3 regions of the Bradyrhizobium sp. G127 genome follow, and region 1 is predicted to be linked to each of the others. Evidence: predicted binding sites of a transcription regulator. Region 1 holds the regulator's gene; each other region holds the start of a gene.
The links. The regulator HrcA, encoded in region 1, represses chaperone genes, less so after heat shock. The targets are predictions, from matches to a motif close to GTTAGCACTCNCNNNNNGNGAGTGCTAAC.

Region 1 (7,295 bases):
GGCGCGCCCTACATGGTGATCGGGCTGGTCGGAGCGGGTCCCGAAAAATCCGACGATCGCGGGCGCTTCGCCCAACAAGTCGCGGCGACCATTCCCGGCCTGCGCAACGCGCGTATCACATCGAGCGAGCCGCTTCGGATCGAAGGCACGCCCGGATATGAAACACGGATCGATGCCGTCGCCGGCAAGGACGATACGCCGGTGACCGTGGTGCAGTGGCTGCGATTCGGCAGCGGCAGTTCGCTGCGGATCATCGCGAGCGCCACGCGCGAGGAATGGCCGAAAGCTTTTCCGCGATTCCGCGCCGTCCGTGACGGCATCGATCCGCGCTAAAGGCGCTTAGTCGTTCGCTGAATCCTGCGCAGCCGAAGGCGCACTCTTTGCGCCGCCCTTGGCCACTGCGACCAGCGCCGGCCGCAACACCCGCTCGCCGATCGTGTAACCGCCCTGCACCACCTGCACGACGGTGCCCGCCGGCACCGAGGAATCCGGCACTTCGTACATCGCCTGATGAAAGTTCGGATTGAACTTCTCGCCGAGCGGGTCGAGCTTCTGCACGCCGTTCTTCTCCAGCGTCTTGTGCAGCGAGCGCTCAGTCAGTTCGACGCCTTCAATCAGCGCCTTGAGGCCTGCGTCAGCGGCTTCCCGCGCCTCGACCGGCACCGCATCCAGCGCGCGCTGCAGATTGTCGGCGATGTCGAGCACGTCGCGCGCGAACGCCGTGATGCCGTAGGTGCGCGCATCAGTGACTTCGCGCTGGGTGCGCTTGCGGAGATTTTCCATCTCGGCCAGCGTGCGCAGCATGCGGTCCTTGGCGTCCGCGACCTCCTTCGTGAGCGCTTCGACAGAACCTTCCTCGGGATCGTCAGGCATCACGTAAGGCTTTGAGACCACAGGCTCCTTGTCGTTCGCCAGCTCCGGCGCGGACGCATCCTGCGGTTCCTTTTGCCCATTGGAATTGGCCATAACTCACCTTTTCAGAAAATCGTCGTCTGGAATGCGGGAATGTTAATCCCGCATATCGTGCTTTAGGCGCGGAAAATCAAGCGCAAACGCGCTATTTGCCGATCAGCTGGCTGACGATGCGGGCGGCATAGTCCACCATCGGAATGACCCGCGCATAGTTCAGCCGGGTCGGACCGATCACGCCCAGCACACCGACGATCTGACCCGCGCCGTCTCGATAGGGCGCGATGATGGTGGAAGAACCGGACAGCGAGAACAGCTTGTTTTCGGAGCCGATGAAAATGCGGACGCCATCGGCGCGCTCGGCGCGGCCGAGCAGATCGATCACGCCCTTCTTGGCTTCGAGATCGTCGAACAACAGCCGCACCCGCTCGAGGTCTTCCAGCGCGTGCAGATCTTCCAGCAGGTTGGCGTGGCCGCGAACGATCAGTTGACGTTCCTCGCTGGCGCCGCCGGACCAGCTCGCGATTCCCGCCGTGATGACTTTCTGCGTCAGTTGATCGAGTTCGTTGCGGCTCTGTGTCAGCGCGACTTCGAGCTCGCTGCGCGCCTCGGCCAGCGTGCGGCCGCGAATCCGCGCGTTGAGAAAATTCGAGGCTTCCGTCAGCGCGGATGTCGGCACGCCCGGCGGCAACGGCAACACGCGGTTCTCGACCTGGCCGTCTTCCGCCACCAGCACGACGAGCGCCTGCTCCGGCTCCAGTCGCACGAACTCGATATGTTTTAGCCGCACATTGGACTTTTGCGTGAGCACCACGGCCGCGGCGCGGGTCAGTCCCGACAACCGCGTCAGGGCCTCGCTCAATGCCGCTTCGACCGATGTCGCGCCGCCGACCGATTTGAGCTGGGTCTCGATCGACTGCCGTTCAGGCTCCGACAGATCGCCGACCTGCATCAGCGCATCGACGAAGAAACGCAATCCCAGTTCTGTCGGCAGCCGCCCGGCCGATGTATGCGGCGCATAGATCAGGCCCAACTGTTCCAGATCCGACATCACGTTGCGCACCGAAGCCGGCGACAGCGGAAGGGTGATCAAGCGCGAGATGTTGCGCGAGCCCACCGGCTCGCCGGTCGCAAGATAGCTCTCGACGATCTGGCGGAAAATATCCCGCGACCGCTCGTTGAGCTGGGCCAGTCCCGCGTTCGGCGTTATCAGGTGACTGATCGGGTCGTGATGGGCCAAATCGAGCTCCAAACGGGTTGTTCTCGCTACAATTGTCCATCGCGTGGCGACATGACAAGCCGCTTTCGCTGGACATCCTTATCTTCCCTTGCCGCTGCGATCCCAACCCCCTAAAAGCAGCGCCAAATCAAGGTTTCCCAAGTTTCAGGAGGATTTACCATGCGGCCGAGCCGTCGCGCGCCCGACGAACTGCGCCCCGTCACGCTGGAACGCGGCGTGGTCAAATACGCCGAGGGTTCCTGCATGGTGAAATTCGGCGACACCCATGTGCTGGTGACCGCCACGCTGGAAGACCGGCTGCCTCCCTGGCTCAAGGGTCAGGGCCGCGGCTGGGTCACCGCTGAATACGGCATGCTGCCCCGCGCCACCCATGAGCGCATGCGCCGCGAATCCGCCGCCGGCAAGCAGAGCGGGCGTACAGTCGAAATCCAGCGCCTGATCGGGCGCTCGCTGCGCACCACCGTCGATCTCGTTGCACTGGGCGAACGCCAGATCACCGTGGACTGCGATGTCATCCAGGCCGACGGCGGCACCCGCACCGCGTCGATCACCGGCGCATGGGTTGCGCTGGCCGATTGTCTGCAATGGATGAAGGCGCGCAACATGCTGAAGAACGACAACGTGCTGCGCGACAACGTCGCCGCAATCTCCTGCGGTATCTACAACGGCACGCCGGTGCTCGATCTGGATTACGCGGAAGATTCCGAAGCCGAGACGGATGCGAACTTCGTCATGACCGGCGACGGCCGTATCATCGAAGTCCAGGGCACCGCCGAGAAGACGCCGTTCTCGCAGGAGGAATTCCTCAGCCTGATGGCGCTGGCGAAAAAGGGCATCGCCCGGCTGGTGGACCTGCAAAAAATGGCGGCGGCGTAACGACTTTGACGTCATGGCCGACATGACGGGGATATACTGATGTCCATGCATCGCCGAATCACCGGCCGCCTTGTGATTGCGACTCACAATCCCGGCAAGCTCGCCGAGATGCGCGAGCTGCTGGCCCCTTATGGCGTGGAGGCGGTGTCGGCGGCTGAACTCGGTCTGGACGAACCGGATGAAAACGGCACAACGTTTCAGTCTAACGCGCGCATCAAGGCTGCAGCGGCGGCGAATGCAACCAGTCTCCCCGCCTTCGCCGATGACTCCGGGCTCGCCGTCGATGCGCTTGATGGCCAGCCGGGTATCTACTCGGCGCGCTGGGCCGGCAAGGACAAGAATTTTCTCGTCGCCATGACGCATATTGAACGCCTGCTGCAGGAGCGCGGCGCGAAGGAGCCCGCGCAACGCAAGGCGCACTTCGTCTCGGCGCTGTGCGTGGCATGGCCGGACGGACATATCGAGGAAGTCGAAGCGCGCGTCGATGGCACACTGGTGTGGCCGCCGCGTGGTGACGCAGGATTTGGCTACGATCCGGCCTTCCTTCCCGACGGTCATGCGCGCACCTTTGGTGAGATGACCAGTATCGAGAAACACGGCCTGCCGCCGCACGGCATGGGGCTGTCCCATCGCGCCAAGGCGTTCGTAAAACTCTCGGAGCTGTGCCTCAAATGAGCACCGACGCGAAAAATGCTTTCGGCGTTTACGTGCACTGGCCGTTCTGCCTGTCAAAGTGTCCGTATTGCGACTTCAACAGCCATGTGCGTCACGCGCCAATCGACGAGTTTCGTTTCGCCCGCGCGTTCGAACGCGAGATCGAAACCACCGCCGCGCGCAGCCCGGGCCGCGAAGTCACATCGATCTTTCTCGGCGGCGGCACGCCATCCTTGATGCAGCCGCAAACCGTTGGCGCGATTCTCAACGCCATCGGCCGTCACTGGCATGTGGCGAGCGATGTCGAGGTAACACTGGAAGCAAATCCGACCAGCGTCGAGGCCACGCGGTTTCGCGGCTATCGTGACGCCGGCGTGAACCGGGTTTCCCTCGGCGTACAGGCGCTGGACGACGCGTCATTAAAGGCGCTCGGACGGCTGCACACGGCGCGCGAGGCGCTCGATGCGGTGGCCATCGCGCGCTCGGCGTTCGACCGCTATTCGTTCGATCTGATCTACGCGCGGCCGGACCAGACGCCGAAGATGTGGGAGGACGAGTTGAAGCTCGCGATCTCCGAAGCCGCCGAGCATCTGTCGCTGTATCAGCTCACCATTGAGCCGGAGACGCCGTTTTTCGGCCTGCATGCAGCGGGCAAGCTCAAGACTCCGGATGAAGACGTCGCCCGCGCGCTTTACGACGTGACGCAGGAGGTCTGCGCGCAGCACGGCCTGCCTTCCTACGAAATATCAAATCACGCGCGGCCGGGCGCCGAGTGCAAGCACAATCTGGTTTACTGGCGCGGTCAGGAATATGCCGGCATCGGGCCCGGCGCACATGGCCGTCTCGACATCGGCGGCATCCGTCACGCCATCGCCACCGAGAAGCGCCCCGAGACATGGCTGATGCGCGTCGAGGCGCAAGGCCACGGCGTTACCGCCGACGAACTCCTCACCAGCGAGGAGCGCGCCGACGAATATCTGCTGATGGGTCTGCGCCTTGCCGAAGGCATCGATCCGGTGCGCTACCGCGCGCTGTCCGGTCGCTCGCTTGATCCGCGCCGGATCGAAATCCTGCGCGATGAAGGCGCGATCGTCGTCGATCCCGACGGGCGCGTGCGCGTGACGATGCAGGGCTTTCCAGTGCTGGACGCGGTGGTCGCGGATCTGGCTGCGTAATACTGCTCGTCATTGCGAGCGAAGCGAAGCACTCCAAAGCGGAAAGCAAAAAGCTGCGGCGTTACGCCCCGAAACTCTTCGGCGAACCGGCCACGATCTGGCCACCGCCGGGCGTGGCGCGCATCACAGCCAGACCGCGCTCGTTGGTGCCGTCGCTGCGGAAACGAAACAGTCCATCGATACCGGCGAAGCCCGACGGATTGGTCAGGACGTCCGGTGAAAAACGCTGGCCGCCCTGTGTGCGCGCGAGTGCTGCCACCAGTGCGACGCCATCATAGGCCAGCGTCGCAGTGCGCACCGGATCGCCGCCATACTTGGCGCGGTAGCGGCTGGAAAAACTCCGGAAGCCCGATGGGTCCGGCGCGGCATACAGGCCGCCGCGCAGATTGGCATTGGCAAACACCCGCGGATTGTCCCACAGGCCGGTGCCCAGAAGCTGCAGGCGTTTAAGATCGGCACCGTTCGCCGCAAGCGCATCGGCGACACCCACCAGCGCATCACCATCGTCGGCAAGCAGCAATGCATCCGCGCTCGCCAGCGCCTGACCGAAAGTGCGCGCCGAGGCCGAAGGATCGCCGCTATATTTTTCGAAAGCGACGATGCGGCCACCCTTGCGTGCAACGGCTTGCTTGAAAGCCGCTTCCACCACATTGCCGTAGGCATTCTCCGGCAGGAAGGCCGCGAAAGATCGTTTGCCGGTGCCGGCGGCATAGTCGACGATACGATTGACGTCGGACTCGGGCAGGAAACTCAGCAAATACACGCCGCGGCCCGCCACGCTGGAGTCGGTCGAGAATGCAATCATCGGGATTCCGCGACCGCGCGCGACCTGCGCGGCACCCGGCACCGACAATGCGAAAAGCGGCCCGAGAATAATCTCCGCGCCTTCATCAACAGCCTGTTGCGCACCTTGCTGCGCGCCCTGCGCCGAGCCGTTGTCATCCTTGACAAGGAGCTGGATGTTCGGATTCTGAAATTCGGCAAGCGCAAGCTCAGCAGAGTTGCGCATCGACTGCGCGGCCACGCCCGCATTGCCCGACGCCGACAGCGGCAACAGCAAACCGACCTTGACCTGACCTGATCCGAGTGCCGACGGCTGTTGCTGCGGCCCGGCGGACTGATCGCCCCCGAACGGACCGCCGCCGCCAAACGGAGAGCCTGCGCAGCCCGCGACCAGCGGCGCGCCGAGAATCAGCCCCACCGCGCTCCGGCGGGTCGCGCCGGTACGTTGGGGCTCTGAATTGAACGGCGGGGCCATCACATCTCTTCCATAAGGTCCGATCCGGAGGAGCCCGGGTGCACGTCCTCAGGATCATCTGGAAGGGGATTTGGGCATATTGTCGGCCATAAGTTAACCAAAACAAAAGCATTTCCGCAGTGTCCCTTTCAGGAGAACAATTACCGCGCTGTTTGCAGGTGCGAACAAGACGAAACCGCCCATCGGAGCTAGATTGTCCGGATGCGCACCAACCAGATCCCTGTTCCACCACCCGGCCTCTCTCCCGGAAGTTCCAGTCGCACCTTCACGGTCGCCGGACAGCTGGTAACCGCGCCCAAGGCGGCTCCGGGGCTCTATCTCGTGGCAACGCCCATCGGCAATCTCGGCGACATCACGCTGCGCGCGCTGGAGACCCTGGCGGGGGTCGACATCGTGGCCTGCGAGGACACCCGCATCACGCGGCGGCTGATGGAACGGTTCTCCATTTCAGCGACGCTGATGCAATACCACGAGCACAACGCCACCGTGGCGCGACCGAAGATTTTGGAGAAACTCGCGCAAGGCGCATCCATCGCTCTGGTGTCCGATGCCGGTACGCCGCTGATTTCCGATCCCGGATTCAAACTGGTGCGCGAGGTCAGCGCGGCGGGGTTCAACGTGATCGCACTGCCCGGACCGTCGTCCGTGCTTGCGGCATTGTCGGTGGCGGCACTACCCACCGACCGGTTTTTCTTCGAGGGCTTCCTGCCATCAAGACAAACCGCGCGCCGCGCACGTCTCGCCGAACTGGCGCGCATCGATGCGACACTGGTGATATTCGAAAGCGGCGCACGGGTGCAGGATTCTCTGCACGATCTCACCGCCGTCATGGGCGATCGCGAAGCTGCGATCTGCCGCGAAATGACCAAACTGCACGAGGAAGTCCGACGCGCGACACTTGCCGAGCTTGCGGCCGTGGCGGACGATCTCGAAACCCGCGGCGAATTCGTGCTGGTGATCGGGCCGCCCGCGGCCGATGCGGGCATGAGCGAAGATGCACTCGACGAGTTGCTGCGAACATCGCTGACGCGCGGCAGCGTCAAGGACGCCGTCTCGCATGCTGTTGAGGTCTCCGGACGGCCGCGGCGCGAAATCTATGCCCGCGCGCTGGAGCTATCGAAGAACAATCCGGCGCGGAGCGGCGATGACGCGGAATGACGATCCGCCGCCACGCCCGATCAAG
Region 2 (7,295 bases), on a different contig from region 1:
GCGCCTGAAGATCGCTCACACCACAACCTATCGTTATGAGCCGCCCGCCACCGGCGTGATCCAGATCCTGCGCATGACGCCGGGCAGCCATGACGGGCAGTACGTCGCCAACTGGCAGATCGACATCTCCACCGATTCCCGCCTCGACGTGCATGAGGACGCCTTCGGCAACATCACCCACGTGCTGACCCACGGCCCGCTGACGGACCTGACCATCAATGTCGAAGGCCTGATCGAAACCCACGATACCGGCGGCGTGCTGCGTGGAACCGACGAGCGGTTTCCGCCCAGCCTGTTCCTGCGAGCAACGCCGCTGACCGAGGCCAACGCCGCGATGGCGAAGTTCGCCAACGACCTGCGCATCGAAGCCGGCGGCGACACGCTGGGCTTTCTTCACGCGCTGCTGCTCCAGATCAACGATCACATGACGTTCGACACCGACCCGACGAGCAGCGGCACCTCGGCTGCGGAAGCTTTCGCGCTCAAGCGCGGCGTCTGTCAGGATTATGCGCACATCTTTATCGCCTGCGCGCGCAACGCCGGCGTTCCCGCGCGCTATGTCTCCGGACATCTGCTGCGCTCAGACGGCATGGTCGCGCAGGATGCCGGCCACGCCTGGGCTGAAGCCCATGTCGAGAAGCTCGGCTGGGTCGGCTTCGACGCCACCAACGCGATCTGCACCACCGACGCCCATGTGAGGGTCGCGGTCGGGCTCGACTATTTGAGCGCCGCGCCGGTTCGCGGCACGCGCTATGGCGGCGGCAAGGAAATCCTCGAAGTCGCCGTTCGGGTCGATCAGGCGGGCCGGCAGAGCTAGAGCTAACCTGACCGCTTCACCGCGCCTCTCTTCACCTCTCCTTGCCAGCGGGGAGAGGTCGGAAACCGAGCATTGCGAGGTTTCCGGGTGAGGGGCAATCGCCACAAGCCCGGCACTAACAACCTTATGAGCCTGATAAAGCCCCTCACCCCGCCCCTCTCCCCGCGAGAGCAGGGAGAGGGAGAAGCGGTTGCCCCATCCCCCTGCGCCGCGTAGAAATGCGCCGTCTGGAGAGAGTTGGAATGACCTATTGCTGCGGAATTCTGGTGAAGGACGGCCTCGTGATGATGGCCGACACGCGCACCAATGCGGGTCTCGACAACATCTCGACCTTCCGCAAGCTGCATGTGTTCAACCGGCCGGGCGAGCGCATCATGGCGATCGCCACCGCCGGCAATCTCGCCCTCACCCAGTCGGTGATTTCGACGCTCAACGAGGGACTCGAGAATCCCGAGACCGGCGAACTCGAAACGCTGATGAACGCGCCGACCATGTTCCAGGCGGCGCAGCGGATCGGACGCGCCATCCGTAACGTCCACGCGCTCGAAGATAGCGCGCTGCGCGCCGAGGACATCAATTTCGATATTTCGTTCCTGTTCGGCGGCCAGATCAAGGGCGCGCGGATGCGGCTGTTCATGGTCTACACCGCGGGCAACTTCATCGAATGCACCACCGACACGCCCTATCTGCAGATCGGCGAACACAAATATGGCAAGCCGGTGCTCGACCGCGCGATCTCCTATGACGTCGATCTCTACGACGCGCTCAAGGTCGGACTGGTGTCGATGGACTCGACGATGCGGTCGAACCTCGGCGTCGGCATGCCGATCGATATTCTGCTGGTGCGTCCCGATGTCTGCGACGCCGACCTGAACTACCGCATCGAAGCAGGCGAACCTTACTTCCACGATCTGCGCTCGCGGTGGTCGGCCGCGCTGCGCGCCGCGCATCAGAGCATTCCGCGCCCCCCCTACGGCAACAAGACCTGACCCGCCTGACTGATCGAAGACAAGCCGCGACCAATCAACCAGCGGCATCAACATAAAAAGGGAGAACACAATGAAAGTCGCAATCGTCACCGGTGCGGGATCTGGAATCGGGCGCGCTTGTTCGTTGGCGCTGATGAAGGCCGGTTTCTCGCTGGTGCTGGCCGGGCGTCGCAAGGACGCGCTCGAAGAAACTGCAAAGGCCGGCAAGGATCTCGGCAAGAGCCTCGTGGTGCCGAGCGACATGACCGATCCGGCGTCGATCGCGGCGCTGTTCGCCAAGACCATTGAAGTATTCGGCCGCCTTGATGTGCTGTTCAACAATGCCGGCGTCGGCACGCCGCCGGTGCCGCTCGAAGATCTGAGCCTTGAGCAGTGGCAGACCACGGTGAACACCAATCTCACCGCGCCGTTCCTCTGCACCCAGCACGCGTTCCGCATCATGAAGAACCAGACGCCGCAGGGCGGACGCATCATCAACAACGGGTCGATCTCGGCTTATGCGCCGCGCCCGTTCTCCTCACCCTACACCGCGACCAAGCACGGCATCAGCGGCCTCACCCGCGCCACCGCGCTCGATGGCCGCGCCTACAACATCGCCTGCGGCCAGATTGACGTCGGCAATGCCGCGACGGAAATGACCGAGCGCATGGCTGGCGGTGTGCTTCAGCCGCGCGGTGACAAGATGGTCGAGCCGCGGATGGATGTGCAGAACGTCGCCGATGCCATCGTCTTCATGGCGACGCGCTCGCTGGACGCCAACGCGCTGTTCCTCAACATCATGGCGACCCAGATGCCGTTCGTCGGGCGGGGGTGACGGCTCTTACTCAGTTTGCCGCAGCAAGGGAAGCTGAGCTGCCCGTGCTATGTAGCCTGCGATAAGAACAGAGCCCTTCGCCGTAAGGTGAGCGTGGTCCCAAGACAATGGCTCGCCGCTCGCCAGCGCGGCGGGACACTTGTGCTCGATACAAGCTGCATCGAGTACCGAGACATAGGTTATGCCGTCTTGAACCGGAATTGCCGATTTCATCGTCATGTCCAGTTCAAAAATATCCGGCACAACCAGATCTTGAAGGGGAAGCGGGTCAATTTTTCTGATCTCCGCCCGCAAGAGCATGGATGGCAACCTGCCCTTAAACTGGATCGATGGACCCACGATTACCGCCGCTATGCCCATGTTTTTAAGACTCTGAAGCGTCCGATTGATCTCGTCGATCGTTACGTAGTCACGCCTGCGCGAGTATCCTAACCAATCAGCAGAAATGATGACGATATCCGGCTTCGTTTCCTCGAGAAAGGCTGCCGCTCGATGCGTAAAGCGCCGGCAAAATTCATTGAACCCTCGCAGCACTGTTAGCGCAGGAAAGCAGCCTGCTGCGGTCAACTGAAGAATATTTACTCGCGTGGGATCGATGTGTGATTGGAGCCCACCCATGTAGTGAGCGGCAAGGCTGTCGCCCCAAAGAAGAACATTCTTCTTCCCAACAACCATAGACAGGCATGCCTTATCGTCGAACAAAGGCCAGTACTCAACGAAACATACCCCGGCACGATAGGATGAATCATAACGATCCTTGCTGTAAGCCTCGAGCTGACGCGCACGGCCGTCCATGTCGGACGTGCGGGCGCTCGTCATGCCGAGCGCGGCAGTCGCCAGCAGGACCGCCGTGCTGCATCCGGCCATCGCGAACGCCGAGCGCCGTGACGGAATGAGCGAGCCGCGCCGCAGCGGCTGCTCGACAAAGCGGTAGGACGCCCAGGACAGTGCGACGGCAAGCGCGAACAGGACGGCTTTCTCGAACGCATCCGGCGCGAGATCCGGTTTTGAGAATTTCGCGTAGATGAAAAGCGGCCAGTGCCACAGATAGAGCGAATAGGAAATCTTACCGAAAAATCCGGCGATTTTCAGCGGCGACCAGAGGGCGCGGACAGTTGCGCCGCCTTCCAGACCGCTCCAGATGAAGAGAGCGGCACCCGCGCAAGGCAGCAGCGCCGCCGCTCCGGGAAACACCGTGCCGTCGCGGTAAGCGATGGCGGGAACGAGAACCATCGCCAGCCCGATCCCACCTGCGATCCGCCGCAGATGGATGTTGCGAACAACCGGAAAGCCCTTCACGGCGACAAGGCTTCCAGTCAGAAATTCCCACGCACGCGGCGGACTCATGAAGAACGCGGTGGCAATGCGCCCGCTCGTCATCAGCCAGTAACTAAAGACGAAGGACGCCAGCGCCGCAGCGCCGAGTCCGGCGAACACTATCCAGTTGCGGTGCGACGCCCGCCCCTGCCACCGCAGCAGCGCCCAGACCAGCAGCGGCAGCACCAGATAGAACTGCTCTTCCACCGATAGCGACCATGTATGAAGCAGTGGCTTTTCGTCGGCGGCCTGCGCGAAGTAATTGGTCTGCCACCAGAAGAAGATGTTCGATGTGAAGGTGACCACCGCCGCGATCGAGCGGAAGAACTCGTGGCGCTCCGACGGCAGAAGCAGCCAGAACGACGGCAGCACGGTCAGCACGAGCATCACGTAGAGCGCGGGCAGCAGCCGCCGTACCCGGCGCTCGTAAAACCGGGCGAAGGAAAAGTCCCCCGCCATCATTTCGGACTGGATGATCTGGGTGATCAGAAATCCGGAGATCACGAAGAAGATATCGACGCCGACATAACCGCCGCGAAACGGCGGGATGTCCCAATGAAACGCCAATACCGACAGCACCGCAACGGCGCGCAGCCAGTCAATATCTTCTCGGTAAACATGCGCCATGAATGAAAACGTCGGAAATCATCAATATCCGACGTTTATGCGGTGCTTTCCATGCGAAGTAAACCGGACAGCCGGCCGGCTCGATCTCAATGCAGCCGGAACACCCCGTCGATCGCTTTCAGCTCGGCGGGCTTCACCAGCTTCGAATGCGCGACGGTGACGGCGACCAGCGGCCCTTCCAGCTTGGCCTGCCAGAAGGCGAGAAAGTCCTTCAGCGCCGGAAAGTTCGGAAACAGATCGTAGTTCTGCCAGACGTAGGATTGCAGCAGCCAGTGGTGATCGGGCCGGCGATACAGGATTTCGGCCGTCGTCAGGCCGTAACCGGCGAGCTGCTTCTTGAAGTCCTCGGAGACAGCGCCGTCACGGACAGCGACCTGCGGGACCGTAGCTTTCGAAACCATCAGAACCTCCGTAGAGCGTTTTCCGGCGAGGCGGCCTTACGACTCGTCGTCGAAAACGCGACCAGAAAAATGGCGGAGGCGATCGGCAAACAGTGGCTAACCGGTTTTTGTCGAACGCGCTCGCACCCGCTTTCAGGAGCATTTTCTGGCGGCGAACCGGACATCCACTTCGCCGGAAAAGGCTCAGTTGAGCGCGCGAGCCGCGACCGAATCCACTTCGCGACTGAACGCGCTTAAGGAAAAGTCTCACGCAATACGAAGGTTCATCACAAGCCTAAATGTTAAATAAAGTGTTGCCTATCAAGGCAGTAGCAGCATGACTCCGGGACTGCTGACAATGCGTGGCTGACAAGGCCGGGCGCGCATGCGAGCCTCACGCCTCGTCAACACGGAGCGGGGCCATGAGCCGTTTCACGGGCGAACTCACCATCACGCAGCTCGATGTGGACTACCGCACATGGCGGCTCGAGCAGCCGCTGGTCTACGAGGTCGGCGACGAGAATTCCGGCCACCTGATCGAGGTGCACAAGCTATTCGAGACCGACGGCGCGTCGATCCCCCGCCTGTTCTGGTCGATCCTTCCCACATGGGGCCGCTACAGCCGCGCCGCTGTGATTCACGACTATCTTTATAATGAGCTGCGCGAAGGCACCCAGCCGCACCCCGAAGCACCGACCCGGCAGCGCGCCGACGCGATCTTTCTCGAAGCCATGGCCGTGTGCGGCGTCGGTCTGCTGACCCGCTGGGCCATGTGGGCCGCAGTGCGGCTGTTCGGGTTCCTGGCGTTGCAGGCGGCCCGCGCCATGGCCTGGAAAACCGAAAAGCCGATGCCCAAGGAAGTCGCGCCGAGGCCCGAACTGGACATCGTCCGCAAGCGGCGGGCGGAGAAGCCTTCCCCTCCGCCGCGTTAACGATCCGGCAAAATTTGGCAGCCGGGCCGCCCGACTGCCAAAATTTCTGCTACAGACCCTTGCCCGGCACCCGCCGCGGGCCTATGTCCGGTGCAGTCTGGGGGTAGCACTCGCTAACCTCGACTGCCAAAATTCGAAAACGCAAGCATCATCAAAGTTTTAGGAGGACTGCATGAAATTCCGTCCGCTTCACGACCGCGTCGTGGTCAAGCGCATCGACGCCGAAGAGAAGACTGCTGGCGGCATCATCATTCCGGACAGCGCCAAAGAGAAGCCCTCGCAGGGCGAGATTCTTTCGGTTGGCCCGGGCGGCCGTGACGAAGCCGGCAAGCTGATCCCGATCGACCTCAAGGTCGGCGACATCGTCCTGTTCGGCAAGTGGTCCGGCACCGAGGTCAAGATCGATGGCCAGGAAGTCCTGATCATGAAGGAAAGCGACATCATGGGTGTCATCACCGACACCAACGCGAAGAAGAAGGCCGCTTAAGAGCGCCCTCTCTCCCACCCAAAATTCAATCTTCCTGACACTCAAGGAAACCCAACATGTCAGCTAAAGAAGTCAAATTCGGCGTCGAAGCCCGCGACAAGATGTTGCGCGGCGTCGACATCCTCGCCAACGCGGTGAAGGTCACGCTCGGTCCGAAGGGCCGCAACGTCGTTCTCGACAAGTCGTTCGGCGCTCCGCGCATCACCAAGGACGGCGTCACCGTCGCCAAGGACATCGAGCTTGAAGACAAGTTCGAGAACATGGGCGCGCAGATGGTCCGCGAAGTGGCCTCGAAGTCGGCCGACGCTGCCGGCGACGGCACCACCACCGCGACCGTGCTGGCCCAGGCCATCGTCAAGGAAGGCGCCAAGGCGGTTGCCGCTGGCATGAACCCGATGGATCTGAAGCGCGGCATCGACCTGGCTGTGGAAGCCGTGGTCGCAGACCTCGTTAAGAACTCCAAGAAGGTCACCTCGAACGAGGAAATCGCCCAGGTCGGCACCATCTCGGCCAACGGCGACAGCGAAATCGGCAAGTTCCTCGCCGACGCCATGAAGAAGGTCGGCAACGAGGGCGTCATCACGGTTGAAGAAGCCAAGTCGCTCGAGACCGAACTGGACGTCGTCGAAGGCATGCAGTTCGACCGCGGCTACATCTCCCCCTACTTCGTCACCAACGCCGACAAGATGCGCGTTGAATTCGACGACGCCTACATCCTCATCAACGAGAAGAAGCTCTCGTCGCTGAACGAACTGCTGCCATTGCTGGAAGCCGTCGTGCAGACCGGCAAGCCGCTTGTCATCGTCGCTGAAGACGTCGAAGGCGAAGCCCTCGCCACCCTCGTCGTCAACCGTCTCCGTGGCGGCCTCAAGGTTGCAGCCGTCAAGGCTCCGGGCTTCGGCGACCGCCGCAAGGCCATGCTGCAGGACATC
Region 3 (7,295 bases), 750 kb from region 1:
ACCGCGCTGAAATCGACGCACTAACCCAGGCGGTTGCCGCAAATCCCGACTGCGCGGTCGGATTGCACGCGACACTGACCGCGCCGTTCAGTCCGCTCACCATGCATTTCAAGCCGCTCGACGGCGGCCAGTTCCTGCCGCTCGGCAGACTGCTGCGCACGAGCCTGCTGCGGCAACTCGATCGGGAGATCATTCAGGCCGAACTGCTGGCGCAGATCGCCGCCTTCCGGCGAATGTTCGGCCGCCCGCCGGATTACGTCGACGGCCACCAGCATGTCCAACTGTTTCCGCAAATCCGTGATGCATTCCTCGCCGCGGTGAAGGACGCCGCGCCCGGCGCCTGGGTGCGCCAGTGCGGCCGCAGCTTGCCGCTGGCCCGGCGGCTGAACAATCCGAAAGCGCTGCTGCTGGATACGCTGAGCGATACCTTCCGCAGCAAAAGCGCGCGCGCAGGCGTTGCGTTCAATTCCGGCTTTGCTGGCGCCTATGACATGGTCCGCGGCGGCGAGTTCGGTCTCGCCATGCAGGGGTTTCTCGAGGGCCTGCCAAGCGGCGGCCTCGTGATGTGCCATCCCGGTTTCGTGGACGAAACGCTCGTCAGCGTCGACAACGTCACCCATCAGCGCGAACGGGAATATGCCTATCTCGCGAGCGACCACTTTCCCCAACTGCTCACTGCGAACAACGTCACGCTCGATCGCGCTTGAAAGTTCAACGCAACGCCTAAGTCGTTTTGTCGCACTTCGGACAGCGGCTTTCCTAAATTTAATCCACGCCGGGGCTTCTGGCGACACAATGCGGCGTTACATCATGACGCGCATTCGCATGCCGGATGCTTGAGGAGGGAATCATGACGCCGCAGGAACGCCAACTGGTTGACGATCTGTTCGACCGTCTCGCCAAGCTCGAGACGTCACCGCGCGAGCCGGACGCGGAAACTGCAATCATGCAGGGGCTGCGCCGTGCGCCAAATGCCGTCTACGCGCTGGTGCAGACGGTGCTGGTGCAGGATGAAGCCTTGAAGCGCGCCAACGCCCGCATTCAGGAACTGGAAGGCGGCGAACAGGAGCCGCGCCCGTCCGGCGGCTTTCTCGATTCCATGCGCGATGCGATTCTCGGACCCGGTCAGGGCCGTGGTTCGGTGCCGAGCGTCCGTCCCGGCGACGGCTATGGCGCGCAGCGTGGGCCGGTCTGGAACAGCGGTGAGGCGCTCGGCAACGCACGAGCGGCTGACGATCCGCGCATGAATGATCCTCGGCCTAATAATGATGGCAGGTCTGGAAATCCCGGCGGCGGACTGTTCGGTGGCGGCAATACCGGCGGTGGATCGTTTCTCGGCACCGCCGCAGCGACGGCTGCCGGCGTTATCGGCGGATCGATGCTGATGAACAGCATCCGCGGCCTGATGGGCGGCGGATCGCATCAGCAGGGTTTCGGCAATACCGCCGATGGGGGCGCGAGCAAGAGCCCGTGGGACAGCGGCTCGTCATCCAGCGATCTCGCACGCGATGCCGGCGTCAATGACGTCGGCAAGAGCGGCGGCGACAGCCAGCGTCAGAGCTCCTACGACCAGGCGCAGGCGGATGCCGATCAGGACCAAGACCAGGATCAGGACGATGACGACGACTACGATTCCGGCGACTTCGATGACGGCGACAGCGATTTCGCCTGATCGCCTCCGTTAGCAGAAATGAAAACGGCCGCTGAAACCAGCGGCCGTTTTTGATTTCGGTTTCGTTCAGATCACGACGACCTTGGTGCCGACAGGGACGCGGCCATACAGATCGATCACGTCCTCGTTGCGCATCCGGATGCAGCCCGACGACACATTGGTACCTATCGTCCATGGCTCGTTGGAACCGTGGATACGATACAGCGAGGTGCCGAGATACATCGCGCGGGCGCCGAGCGGATTTTCCGGCCCGCCTTCCATGTGGCGCGGCAGATCGGGACGGCGCTTGAGCATTTCCGGCGGCGGCGTCCAGGCCGGCCATTCCTTCTTGGCAGAGATCGTCTTCACGCCTGACCAGGTGAAACCCGGCTTGCCGACGCCGATGCCGTAGCGTAGCGCCTTGCCGCCGCCCTGCACGAGATAGAGAAATTTGTTCGGCGTATCGATCACCAGCGTTCCGGGTGCATGTCCCCTGTTGTATTCAACCACCTGCTTCTCGAATTTCGGATCTATCCCGGGACGGCCCGGCTCGATCGAAACGTCACCCTGCCGCATCTCCTGACGGTACTGCGGGTCCATCGGCGGCAGGCCGCCGCGTGACGGCATCGGCTCATCGTGCTGTTCGTACCGCGGCTGCGCATAGCCGGGGTCGCCCGATTGCCCGCCGCTGAACAGGAATTCGATGAAGCCGCCGCCCATTCTGGATCGCTCCTGATAGGCAACCCGGATCGGCATCGGCGGACTGCCCTGCGGCCGCGCATAGATCACCCGGGGATTTTCGCCCGGCATGTCGTCGTCAAAAGCAAAAGCCTGAATTGAACTAGCGCCGAGACACACCGCGCCGGCGACAAGCGCGAGGGATACTTTTCTGGACATCGACGTACTCTGCACTGTTTCGTCGTTGACGCGCGGACAGCGCGCCTGAACTCGATCCATTTAAGTTTCAATTCGCGTCGGTTTGGTAAACAAAACCGGGTTTTGGATTCACCACGTCCGCATGTCCGCGGTGTTCCTGCCGACAGCGTTTATTTTCGATGAATGCCGCCGCCGCATGGTTAACCGTCGGTATGCGGCGGCTTTCATCTCATGAAGAGAACAGTTCCGCCTGAAACTTCGCGTTAAATGACACCGGGTTACAAACGCTGCATCAGGGATTGGGGAGACCAATGGCTATTCAGCGCAAACGATATCGGATCGAGACCATGCAGTCCGGCGACATGCCTATCATTGACCAAGACGACAGCGACGTTAATCCGCATCATCACCAGATCATGAGCGAATTGCGCGCCATTCGCGCGCAGATGGCGTCTCACCATCGCGGCCCCGCTGCAGAACAGGAAGACGCTCCCTCGGCGCAGGATCTGACGGCGGCCCAGCAGCTTCTCGCGAGCTATCGCGCGCAGATCGAGCAATGCGAAAAGCTCAAGGTCGAGCTTGATCTCATCCATGACGCCATCACCCGCACCAAGCAGGAAATCGCCGTGCTCCACGGCAACAGCTTCAGCGGCGACGAGATGTCGAAAGTCACCGGTGAACTCGGCGCTGTGGTCGGCGGCACCGAAGAAGCCACCCAGCAGATTCTGGAAGCAGCGGAAGCGATCGATCAGGCGGCCACCGCCCTCGGCAAGACGTCATCGCCGGATCAGCACGCCCGGCTCAGCGAGGAAATCCTCGAGCGCGTGGTCAGCATTTTCGAGGCATGCAACTTTCAGGACCTTACCGGCCAGCGCATCAGCAAGGTGATGACCACGATGAAGTTCATCGAGCATCACATCACCGTCATGATGGAGATCTGGGGCGGCGTTGACGCGATCAAGCAGCACGCGCCCGCGATCCTCGACACCCGTGTCGGCGATGCCCGTCTCCTGAACGGCCCGAAGGGTCTCGATGATGTGGGACATGCATCGCAGGACGACATCGACGCGATGTTCAACTAGGACACGCCCCGAAAGCCGACACCGGCGTTCGAACCAGATCAGAACCTTGAAACACAATCAGGATGCAGAAACCCGGACCCGTTTCCGGGTTTCTTGTTTTCAGAACTGCCCTCGGGTCGTGTTTCAGGCGCCAACGGCGCTATGCGGGCTGACCCGGGGATGGTGACAGTCGCATCCTTCCCCGCTGTCTCGCAGTTCATTCGATGGTCAGAACCAGCCCCTGCCCTCAGGCGCGAGGCGCGCAGCGGACATAGACCATGGTTCCGTAACGGCCGGACGCATCCTTGTCGATGAACCGGGTCATCAACACACGTCCATCGAAGGATACGATCTCGCGATCCTTCTCTCCACCGGCGGGACCGGCCGGCCCGATGTAGTTCTTGCCGCTCTGGCTGCCCTTGAGGCGCAGTTCCTGCGGGGTCGCTTCATCCGGCAGATGCATGATGACGCCGCCGGTAGCGCCCTGGCCAATCACATAGGGATTCTTGCACTGGCCGCGCGCCGCTGCTTCGGTACGGACGCGATCGTCCGGCTTGTGGAACGAGGCGAGCCCCCAGCGTCCGACAATCTCATCTGCACGGATGGTCGCGGGAATTTCGGGAGCCGCCGCCGGTTCTTGCACCGTAGCCTGTCCCCCGCCAAACCCGCTGAATCCGCCGAAACCACCCCCGCCGCACGCACCGAGAAAACCTGACAGCACCGATAAGGCCGCCAACGTGATAATTTTGGAGGCGCTGCTTCGTTCGTTCATTGTGGTCATGGTGTCTCCCGGCAAGAACACGTGGCCGCCTGCCAGACCGACAGAACCGCCGTTCACGCTGCGCAAGCTGACCCCCGTCAATACGCTGCGTCCCCTGAATGGTTTCCAGATCATCCTATATTGGCCTCACCAAGGCCTTAAGAGCCTCGCTTGACAGGATCGGCTGCAACCAATATTCCCGAGCCGTCTTTAGCACTCTCGGAGCGCGATTGCTAAGGGCAAGGCTTCATCCCTCAAGGGGGTAGCCATGCCCCCATTATCCACGGCCCGCGCCCCACCGCACGTCAAATTTTACAAGCAACGCCTAAAGGACATCCGATGGCCAAGACAACTTTTCGCCCGCTGCATGATCGTGTCGTCGTCAAGCGCATCGACGCCGAAGAGAAGACCAAAGGCGGCATCATCATTCCCGACAGCGCCAAGGAAAAGCCCTCGCAGGGTCGGGTGGTCGCCGTCGGTCCCGGCGGCCGCGACGAAGCTGGCAAGCTGATCCCGATTGATCTCAAGGCCGGCGATACCGTGCTGTTCGGCAAATGGTCGGGCACCGAAGTGAAGCTCGACGGAGAAGAACTCCTCATCATGAAGGAGTCCGACATCATGGGCGTCCTGAAGTAAGGACGTTCTCGCCTCCCATTGAACCGACATCGACCGTCATCCTTCGAGACTGCGCATTGCGCTCGCACCTCAGGGTGACGGAAACCCACATTATCAGGAGTAAATTCCAATGGCTGCCAAGGACGTCAAATTTTCCGGCGACGCACGCGACCGCATGCTGCGCGGCGTCGACATTCTCGCCAACGCGGTCAAGGTCACGCTGGGTCCCAAGGGCCGCAACGTCGTGATCGACAAGAGTTTCGGCGCACCGCGCATCACCAAGGACGGCGTTACCGTCGCCAAGGAAATCGAACTGGAGGACAAGTTCGAGAACATGGGCGCGCAGATGCTGCGTGAAGTCGCCAGCAAGACCAACGACACCGCGGGCGACGGCACCACCACCGCCACCGTGCTGGCTCAGGCCATCGTGCGCGAAGGCGCAAAGTCCGTCGCCGCCGGCATGAATCCGATGGATCTCAAGCGCGGCATCGACATCGCGGTTGCCGCCGTCATCAAGGACATCGAGAAGCGCGCCAAGCCGGTTGCCTCCTCCGCTGAAATCGCCCAAATCGGCACTATCTCGGCCAACGGCGACGCCACCATCGGCTCCATGATCGCCAAGGCGATGCAGAAGGTCGGCAACGAGGGTGTCATCACGGTCGAGGAAGCCAAGTCGCTCGATACCGAAGTCGACATCGTCGAAGGCATGCAGTTCGACCGCGGCTATCTCTCGCCCTACTTCGTCACCAATCCCGAGAAGATGACCGCCGAGCTGGAAGACGCTTACGTGCTGCTGCACGAGAAGAAGCTCTCCGGCCTTCAGGCCATGCTGCCCGTGCTCGAAGCCGTGGTTCAGACCGGTAAGCCGCTGCTGATCATCGCCGAGGACATCGAAGGCGAAGCCTTAGCCACGCTGGTGGTGAACCGCCTGCGCGGCGGCCTCAAGGTCGCGGCCGTGAAAGCTCCGGGCTTCGGCGATCGCCGCAAGGCCATGCTGGAAGACATCGCGATCCTGACCGGCGGTCAGTTGATCTCCGACGATCTCGGCATGAAGCTCGAGAACGTCACCGTGAAGATGCTCGGCCGCGCAAAGAAGGTCGTGATCGACAAGGAGAACACCACCATCGTCAACGGCGCAGGCAAGAAGCCTGACATCGAGGCGCGGGTGAACCAGATCAAGGCGCAGGTCGAGGAAACTACCTCGGACTACGACCGCGAGAAGCTCCAGGAACGTCTGGCCAAGCTCGCCGGCGGCGTCGCGATCATTCGCGTCGGCGGTGCCACCGAGATCGAAGTGAAGGAAAAGAAGGATCGCGTCGAGGATGCGCTCAACGCCACCCGCGCCGCCGTTCAGGAAGGCATCGTGCCGGGCGGCGGAACCGCGCTGCTGCGCGCCAAGAAGGCCGTCGGCCGCATCAACAACGACAACTCCGACGTGCAGGCCGGCATTAACATCGTGCTGAAGGCGCTGGAAGCTCCGATCCGCCAGATCTCCGAGAACGCCGGCGTCGAAGGTTCCATCGTTGTCGGCAAGATCCTCGACAACAAGAGCGAAACCTTCGGCTTCGACGCGCAGAACGAAGAGTATGTCGACATGGTCGCCAAGGGCATTATCGATCCGGCCAAGGTGGTTCGCACCGCCTTGCAGGACGCGGCCTCGGTTGCCGGTCTCCTTGTCACCACCGAAGCCATGGTCGCGGAACTGCCGAAGGAAGCAGCTCCGGCAATGCCGGGCGGCGGCGGAATGGGTGGCATGGGCGGAATGGGTGGCATGGGCTTTTAAAGCCCACCGTCTTCGCTTTAACGACAGCAAAGGCCGCCTGCGGGCGGCCTTTTTTGTTGTCTGACGTCAAGAAATGCCGCGACAATCCGTCCCGGTTTTGAGATTGTCCGGCGACCAGTGGTCCGATTCCAACATTCGCTTCCCATTTCAACGAGCATCTTTGCGAATGTTGAAATCAAAGGACCACTAGCAACTATAAGTTTTTAGTGGAGTTTGGATTTGACATTCGCGTTGCAAAGCAACCGCAAGGCATGACGCGAATGTCAAATCTACTCCACTGGCAATTCCGCGATTCAGGATCGAGATTATGCGCGCATTGATGATTGGCTGCACCGTCGCTCTTCTGGGCGCAGGATCGTGGACGGCAGCCCATGCCCAGGCGGCCAAGGATGCAAAGGTGGCACCGGCTGCGAGCGACGTGCGCTATTTCAACTCGCTGGGCGATCTTCTCGGCGATCTGCCGGTAGACGCCTTCATCAAGGAAACGCGGCAGGGCGGCAAGGTGGTCTCGGCCCTGCTCGATGTCTGCTATTCGGTATCGACCACCTC

Region 2: LVY71_RS15745 (co-chaperone GroES) is a predicted target of HrcA. The motif match lies at 5,979-6,007, and genes of this name have one in related genera.
Region 3: groES (co-chaperone GroES) is a predicted target of HrcA. The motif match lies at 4,558-4,586, and genes of this name have one in related genera.

What each region holds. Positions count from the first base shown of each region.
Region 1 covers NZ_JAKFGN010000001.1:112,810-120,104, forward strand. Annotated here, with positions in the region: gene LVY71_RS00570 (hypothetical protein) at 1-333, shown strand, start outside; gene grpE (nucleotide exchange factor GrpE) at 340-966, opposite strand; gene hrcA (heat-inducible transcriptional repressor HrcA) at 1,058-2,149, opposite strand; gene rph (ribonuclease PH) at 2,309-3,025, shown strand; gene rdgB (RdgB/HAM1 family non-canonical purine NTP pyrophosphatase) at 3,062-3,700, shown strand; gene hemW (radical SAM family heme chaperone HemW) at 3,697-4,854, shown strand; gene LVY71_RS00600 (penicillin-binding protein activator) at 4,916-6,112, opposite strand; gene rsmI (16S rRNA (cytidine(1402)-2'-O)-methyltransferase) at 6,314-7,270, shown strand; gene LVY71_RS00610 (YraN family protein) at 7,257-7,295, shown strand, end outside.
Region 2 covers NZ_JAKFGN010000002.1:773,831-781,125, forward strand. Annotated here, with positions in the region: gene LVY71_RS15715 (transglutaminase family protein) at 1-817, shown strand, start outside; gene LVY71_RS15720 (proteasome-type protease) at 1,060-1,806, shown strand; gene LVY71_RS15725 (SDR family oxidoreductase) at 1,877-2,620, shown strand; gene LVY71_RS15730 (acyltransferase family protein) at 2,627-4,564, opposite strand; gene LVY71_RS15735 (usg protein) at 4,651-4,965, opposite strand; gene LVY71_RS15740 (DUF1353 domain-containing protein) at 5,367-5,876, shown strand; gene LVY71_RS15745 (co-chaperone GroES) at 6,049-6,363, shown strand; gene groL (chaperonin GroEL) at 6,420-7,295, shown strand, end outside.
Region 3 covers NZ_JAKFGN010000001.1:862,328-869,622, reverse strand. Annotated here, with positions in the region: gene LVY71_RS04160 (ChbG/HpnK family deacetylase) at 1-707, shown strand, start outside; gene LVY71_RS04155 (DUF2076 domain-containing protein) at 851-1,672, shown strand; gene LVY71_RS04150 (L,D-transpeptidase) at 1,739-2,548, opposite strand; gene LVY71_RS04145 (protein phosphatase CheZ) at 2,839-3,609, shown strand; gene LVY71_RS04140 (hypothetical protein) at 3,836-4,369, opposite strand; gene groES (co-chaperone GroES) at 4,688-4,984, shown strand; gene groL (chaperonin GroEL) at 5,094-6,746, shown strand; gene LVY71_RS04125 (hypothetical protein) at 7,054-7,295, shown strand, end outside.